DNA from 3 places in the Paenibacillus sp. FSL W8-0439 genome. Region 1 is predicted to be linked to each of the others. Evidence: riboswitches for the same ligand, from Rfam matches in the RefSeq annotation. Region 1 holds a riboswitch; each other region holds the start of a gene.
What was found. Region 1 has a riboswitch for glycine ahead of gcvT (glycine cleavage system aminomethyltransferase GcvT). Riboswitches for the same ligand answer to the same signal wherever they lie in the genome.
Positions count from the first base shown of each region.

Region 2: linked by a shared signal. The riboswitch ahead of sdaAB (L-serine ammonia-lyase, iron-sulfur-dependent subunit beta) and the one ahead of gcvT (glycine cleavage system aminomethyltransferase GcvT) in region 1 are both predicted to bind glycine.
Region 3: linked by a shared signal. The riboswitch ahead of MKX36_RS19120 (alanine/glycine:cation symporter family protein) and the one ahead of gcvT (glycine cleavage system aminomethyltransferase GcvT) in region 1 are both predicted to bind glycine.

Region 1 covers NZ_JBBPAK010000001.1:4,286,134-4,288,398, forward strand. The annotation lists gene gcvH (glycine cleavage system protein GcvH) at 1-271, opposite strand, end outside; glycine riboswitch at 680-753, shown strand; glycine riboswitch at 767-863, shown strand; gene gcvT (glycine cleavage system aminomethyltransferase GcvT) at 943-2,043, shown strand; gene gcvPA (aminomethyl-transferring glycine dehydrogenase subunit GcvPA) at 2,167-2,265, shown strand, end outside.
Region 2 covers NZ_JBBPAK010000001.1:437,200-439,464, forward strand. The annotation lists gene sdaAA (L-serine ammonia-lyase, iron-sulfur-dependent, subunit alpha) at 1-574, opposite strand, end outside; gene sdaAB (L-serine ammonia-lyase, iron-sulfur-dependent subunit beta) at 564-1,253, opposite strand; glycine riboswitch at 1,465-1,579, opposite strand; gene MKX36_RS01940 (DUF6359 domain-containing protein) at 1,794-2,265, shown strand, end outside.
Region 3 covers NZ_JBBPAK010000001.1:4,461,014-4,463,278, reverse strand. The annotation lists gene MKX36_RS19125 (glycoside hydrolase family 1 protein) at 1-757, shown strand, start outside; glycine riboswitch at 926-1,010, shown strand; glycine riboswitch at 1,022-1,116, shown strand; gene MKX36_RS19120 (alanine/glycine:cation symporter family protein) at 1,275-2,265, shown strand, end outside.

The sequences.
Region 1 (2,265 bases):
GCTCAGGTGTGCTTTCCAGAGCTTCATTTACTTTCAATACGGTTCCCGCCACCGGAGCAAAAAGGTCGGATACGGTCTTCACCGATTCAATTGTACCAATCTCTGCCCCCTGTTCAATCGTTGCTCCCGCCCCAGGTAATTCCACAAAAACAATATCACCCAGTTGATGCTGTGCAAAGTCTGTAATGCCGATCCGCAACGTCCCGTCTGCTGTACGCTGAACCCACTCATGTTCGTCTGTATACCAAAGTTCCCGCTTCACTTCACTCATCCTGCTTTCGCCTCACTTCCACATGAATAAAATGCTTTTAATCACCTGTATTAGACAGGTTAAGATTATGACAACATGAACACTCATGTCAATAATACTAACAAAAATACTTCATGTTATCTCATATAGCATAGAATATTAAAAAATGATAACTTGTAACAAACGCTTACATATCCTTATTTATACATTAAATGTTTTTTGGATTGTTTTATATGACATTTTTATTGACATTTTGAATGAATTTGCGTATTAATGGGTTATAGCAAATGCTTTTGGAAATACCCCGACAACTGCAAACGCGGATGAACGCGGAGGGAGAGACTACCCAAAAGATTCGCATAGCTGTTGTCGTTTCTGAGACAGTTGTGCACGCGAACTCGGATCAAGTTGTTACCTGCAAAACCGGGTAACCTACCGTTGATCCAAAAGGTAGCGCCGAAGGAGTAAACTTGCATTGCAGGTGAATCTCTCAGGCAAAAGGACCTCTGCCGGACGCATCTCTGGAGAGCATTCGCGATTAGAGCGGATCACCCAAGGGGAAACCTGGTTCACACCGGGGTAACTTTCTGGTATCAAGGACAGAGCTGAAAGAAGAGTATGGACTGCCGTCTATACGTTTCTTTCAGCCTGTCTTTTTTGTTTAGCCGATTACATTGGATAGGAGTGAAAAAATGTCTAATTTGCGAAGAACACCATTATTTTCGTCCTACGGGACGCAGCCCGGGGTTCGTTGTATTGACTTTGGCGGGTGGGAGCTTCCCGTTCAGTTTAGCGGCATCCAAAAAGAGCATGAGGCCGTCCGGCAATGCGCGGGTTTATTCGATGTCTCGCACATGGGCGAGTTTTTGGTTGAGGGCAAAGAAGCCGAGGCTTTTTTGCAATGGGTAACCACGAATGATGTCAGCCAGTTGGAACCGGGCCAGGCACAATATTCACTCCTGTGTTACCCCGATGGAGGCGTAGTGGATGACTTGCTTGTATACTGCAAAGGACCAGAGCGCTACATGCTCGTTGTGAATGCCTCCAACATCGACAAAGATTGGGATTGGCTCATGCGCCACGTACCTGCATCGGTTCATCTGGAGAATGTGTCTGATGCGATCGCATTGCTGGCATTACAAGGACCGGAAGCAGCACATATTGCCGCAGCCGTGACAGATGCAGATATTACGAATCTGGCATCTTTCCGATTCCATGAGAACGTGCAATTGTTCGGAGCAAAAGCACTCGTCTCCCGAACCGGATATACCGGGGAAGACGGTTTTGAATTTTATATACCTGCTGAGGAAGCACCCGCCGTGTGGAATGGTTTGCTTCGTTGCGGTGAATCGTATGGGCTAATTCCCGCTGGGCTTGGTGCTCGCGATACACTGCGGTTTGAGGCACGGCTGCCGCTGTACGGACAGGAGTTATCTGCCACCATTTCACCGCTTGAGGCTGGTTTAGGTTTCTTCGTCAAGCTGAATAAAGGAGATTTTATCGGCAGAGAAGCACTGCAACACCAGAAAGAACAAGGAATTCCTCGCAAGTTGATCGGGCTGGAAATGATTGACCGCGGTATCCCGCGCGCTCATTATCCAGTCTTCGCGGAAGGCCAACACATTGGTGAGGTCACAACGGGGACTCAATCGCCCACCTTGAAGCGTAATTTGGGGCTAGCCTTGGTGGACAGTCGTTTTAGCACCCTATCTACACCGTTAGAGGTCGAAATTCGAGGTAAACGCCTGCGTGCGGAAGTGGTCCCAGCCCCCTTTTATAAACGGTCACGCTGATCTTAATCCTCTTCACTCTAAAAAAGCGATCATGTCAGATACGAAATTCTGGATTTTCCAACTACGATTATGTATTAGCTAATTTACTATCTAAATTTTGCTTTTCGAAAGGAGCCAGAACTTATGAAGCAGCATCGCTATCTCCCCATGACCGAACAAGATCAAACCGAAATGCTGCGTGTGGTGGGCGTATCATCCATTGATGATCTATTCAGTGACATT
Region 2 (2,265 bases), 3.8 Mb from region 1:
CAGGTGTGCCGCCGCGTAGCTCCACCATCGCGCCAGCGGCCATCCCGATGGCTGAGCCAATCTCAGCCTGACAGCCTCCCTCCGCGCCGGAAATGAAGGAATTGTTGGCGATGACGTAGCCAATGGCTCCGGCTGCGAACAAGCCGTGCACCATATGCTCATCATCCCAGCCGAACCGCTCCTGTGCACTAATGAACACACCGGGGATGACTCCACAAGAGCCAGCAGTGGGCGTAGCCACAATACGCCCCATGGACGCATTAACCTCCGACACGGATAGCGCATAAGCCATGGCGAGTGCGGAGGCGTCGCCGGAGCAGGTTTCCCCTGCCCGCAGATACTCGGCCAGACGCTTGCCGTCACCGCCCGTTAATCCACTGCGGGATACGGTGTCTTGCGTCTGACCACGATGAACGGCCTCCTTCATGACTTCATAATAATCAGACATTTGGCGGAAGATTTCTTCTTCCGTTGTATTCGTCTCTTGTACCTGCTCTTGAATCATCAGGCGGCCAATCGTGGTGGATTCCTCCGCGCATATGGCGCTGATTTCATGCAGATGGCTAAATCGCATCAGATTCAGCTCCTTTTTTCAAATTAATCATTTTAATTTCGTACATATGTGGTAAGGATCGTAGTTTTGCGATCAGTTCAGCCGTAGGAGGACTGTCCGTTTCGATGGCGGTAAGTGCTTCACCATCTCGGCCTTTGCGATCCACATGCATATAGGCAATGTTAATGTCGGCAGCGCCGAGTGCTGAAGTCACCGCACCTAATGTGCCGGGCTTATCCGAGTGAAGAAGCACCAACGTAGCCAGCTCCCCGGTCAGGTTGACTCGGAATTCGTTGAGCTGCTGGACATGGATGCTGCCGCCGCCGATGGAGGAGCCCAGCAGTGTGCGCTGATCCTCACCCTTCCACAGTTCAAAACGGACGGTATTTGGATGGGGCGCGGGTAGTCCGCTGACGGCAAACTCCACGGCCATTCCAGCCTGCTCCGCCCATTGCTCGGCATCTGGAATTCGGTGGTCGTCTGTATCGTAATTGAGCAGGCCTGCGATGAGTGCTAGGTCTGTACCGTGTCCTTTGTAGGTGTCGGCGAAGGAGCCGTACAGTGTCATGCGGGCACGGTCCGGCTGCATCCCGAGCCAGTGACGGGCAACGCGTGCAAGCCGCACCGCGCCTGCAGTGTGTGAACTGGAAGGTCCGGTCATGGCCGGACCGATAATGGAAAATACATCTTTGAAACGCATGGTGTGGCCCCCTGTATGTTCTAGTACCATAGTATATGGTATTTCCGCGTTTGTGCGCAGCTATGACGGTTCCTAATGCTAACGTACAATGTGAGCGCAAAAAAGGACAGGATAAGGAAGTTTCCCTTATCTCTGTCCTCGTTACCTGAGAGTTTCGTGCGGTGTCCTTACCGCCTTACCCCTTGGGTGGCTTGCGCTCTCTCCAGAGTTGCGTCAGATGACGATACATGGACCTGAGAGATTATCCGCCAGCCGGGTGCTGACGTCTTGCTCCTTCGGTGCCGCCAGCGTGTAAGCCCCTGGACAGACTCTCCCGTCATCTTCATTCGCGTATACCGTTCTACATATCTTTCTTAGCGTAATGTATGCCGTGCTCGGTGTCAATCGCAGGTTTCAATTTTTACATAAACAGGCGAGTTTCCGATAAAAAAGATTAAAATTTACATAATTATGGATGAAATCAGGAAGGAATTAGAAGATTGACAGCTAATCTGATAGAGGACAAGTACATTTATGGAATTATAGGAGGGATATTGACGTATGGTAAAAGGCTTGCGGTTCACAGGTTCACGCTTGAAAGGGGTGCTGCATCTAGCAGCGATCGTATCGCTGTTGATTGGGATCCTCGTTCCATTCGGTCAGGTCAAGGCAGAGGGAGCATTGACAGTAGACGAAGCACTTCAGCGCCAAGGCAGTGGAGGTACAGTGACGGTGGAAGGCTACATCGTCGGACATGCTACCGGATCGAAAACAGCTAATTTTTCTGCTCCGTTTGCGAATGATTTTAACGTACTGATTGCCGACCAGGCCAATGAACGTAGCACGTCTAATCTATTGGATGTGCAGCTGACATCTGCGTACAGAGGGCAATTTGGGTTAACAGGTCATCCTGAACTGGTCGGCAGCAAAATTCGCGTGACAGGTACGCTTGGTGCCTACAATAATTTTGGTGGAGTAAAAAGTCCAAGCGCTGTGGAACTGGTGAGTGGAAGCGAGCCGGGGGAACCAGGTG
Region 3 (2,265 bases), 170 kb from region 1:
ACGGGGACATGAGATCATTCCGGGCGCTCAGATCGGCTGTATGCTGGCCCGCATTGAAAGCTACCCACATACGTGTAACCCAGAAGATATTCTGAAAGCACAGCATGAAAATCAAATGAACCTGTTCTTTACGGATGTGCATGCTCGTGGGGAATATCCCAACTATATGAACCGCTATTTTGAAGAAAATAATATTGTGATCCAGACAGAATCCGGCGATGCCGAAATTTTGAAAAATAACACGGTCGATTTTATCTCATTTAGTTACTATATGACCTTGACCGTATCGGTAGGGCCAGAAGGCGAAAAGGCAGCAGGGAACCTGATAGGCGGTGTGAAAAATCCGTATCTGCAGTCTTCCGACTGGGGATGGCAGATCGATCCGATCGGCCTGCGTGTTACACTGAATACGTTTTATGATCGCTATCAAAAGCCACTGTTCATCGTGGAAAATGGCCTGGGTGCGTATGATAAGGTAGAAGAAGACGGCTCTGTGCATGACACGTATCGCATTGATTACTTGCGTCAGCATATTGCCCAAATGAAGGAAGCGATTGCTGACGGTGTTGATCTGATTGGTTACACCAGCTGGGGACCTATCGACCTTGTGAGCATGTCTACGTCCGAAATGTCCAAGCGCTACGGATTTATTTACGTTGATCTGGATGATGACGGTAACGGAACGCTTCAACGCTCCAAAAAGGACTCATTTAACTGGTATAAAAATGTGATAGCAACCAACGGTGAAGAATTATAATTCCATATCGTTTTGGCGGGTACAGCAGAGAAAATCCTCAGGATGCAATCTGCTGTACCCGCTTTTTGTATAGACACTCTATTGATTCTTTCAGAGGGCTTCACAAATTTTTCACTTGTAATAAGCTGAAATTTTTCTGTATAATGAATAAAAATTTCATATGTCTGGTTGATGTTTGCGGGAGATGGAATGAAAGTTCCAACCGAAGGGGCAAAACTCTCAGGTGCTTAGGCTGATTTACAGCAACGAGCAGGGACCGTAAACGGACAGAACTCTGGAGAGACCCTTAATTGGGCGCCGAAGGTGCACCGCAGATCACATCTGCTTAAACTCTCAGGCAAAAGGACAGAGACGCGAATAACCTGTGACAGGGATAGCCCTAGGCTTTTTATAAGCTTTTAGAGATGAAATCCTGCACAAGATGGTTGTATTTTTTCGTGCCTTTAACCTCTCCAGGAGTCGAATCAACAGATTTGACTCTTTTTTGTTTTCTACTATGCTGGAGGAGCGGGTTGAAATGAATTTGGTACATGTGTTAGAAACGATTAGCAGTTGGATATGGGGGGCGCCTCTCATCATCCTTGTTATGGGAACGGGGTTATGGCTGACCATACGTCTAAAAATGTTGCAGGTATTCCGCCTGCCCCTGGCGATCAAGCTCATCGGTAAGGCCCCGAATGAAGGTAGCGGGGATGTAAGTAGTTTTGCGGCTTTGAGTACGGCATTGGCGGCTACCGTCGGTACAGGAAGTATTGTCGGTGTAGCGACAGCCATTAAGCTGGGCGGGCCGGGTGCCTTGTTCTGGATGGTCGTTGCAGCCTTCTTTGGGATGGCGACGAAATATGCGGAAGGTGTACTTGCGGTAAAATACCGGGTGAAGGATCGGAATGGACAATTTTCCGGCGGCCCGATGTATTATATTGAAAAAGGCCTGGGACGCCGTTTTAAACCGTTGGCGATGCTGTTTGCTTTTTCAGGGATGCTGGTAGCGTTGTTCGGAATTGGAACATTCCCTCAGGTCAAGGCGATTGTATCTTCGACTGAAAACAGCTTTGGCGTTCCGCAGATTGTAACGGCGCTGACAATTGCTGTCCTTACAGGTCTTGTGACCATTGGTGGACTCAAAAGCATTGCCAAGGTATCGACGAAGGTCGTTCCTTTTAAAACAGGCCTGTATGTATTAATTTGTATCATTGTACTGATTCGATTTGCTGACCAACTTCCTGCCGCAATTGCGCTTGTGCTTCATTCGGCATTTTCAACTACATCGGCAACCGGCGGATTTGCAGGAGCTACGATTATGCTGGCCATGCGCAGTGGGGTAGCCAGAGGTATTTTTGCCAACGAAGCTGGATTGGGGAGCGCACCGATTGCAGCCGCAGCTGCCAAAACCAAATGGCCTGCGGAACAAGGGCTGATTTCCATGACGGGTGTGTTTATTGATACGATGGTTATTTGTGTGATGACCGGGTTGACGTTACTGGTTAGCGGGGTGTGGAGCGGGCCTA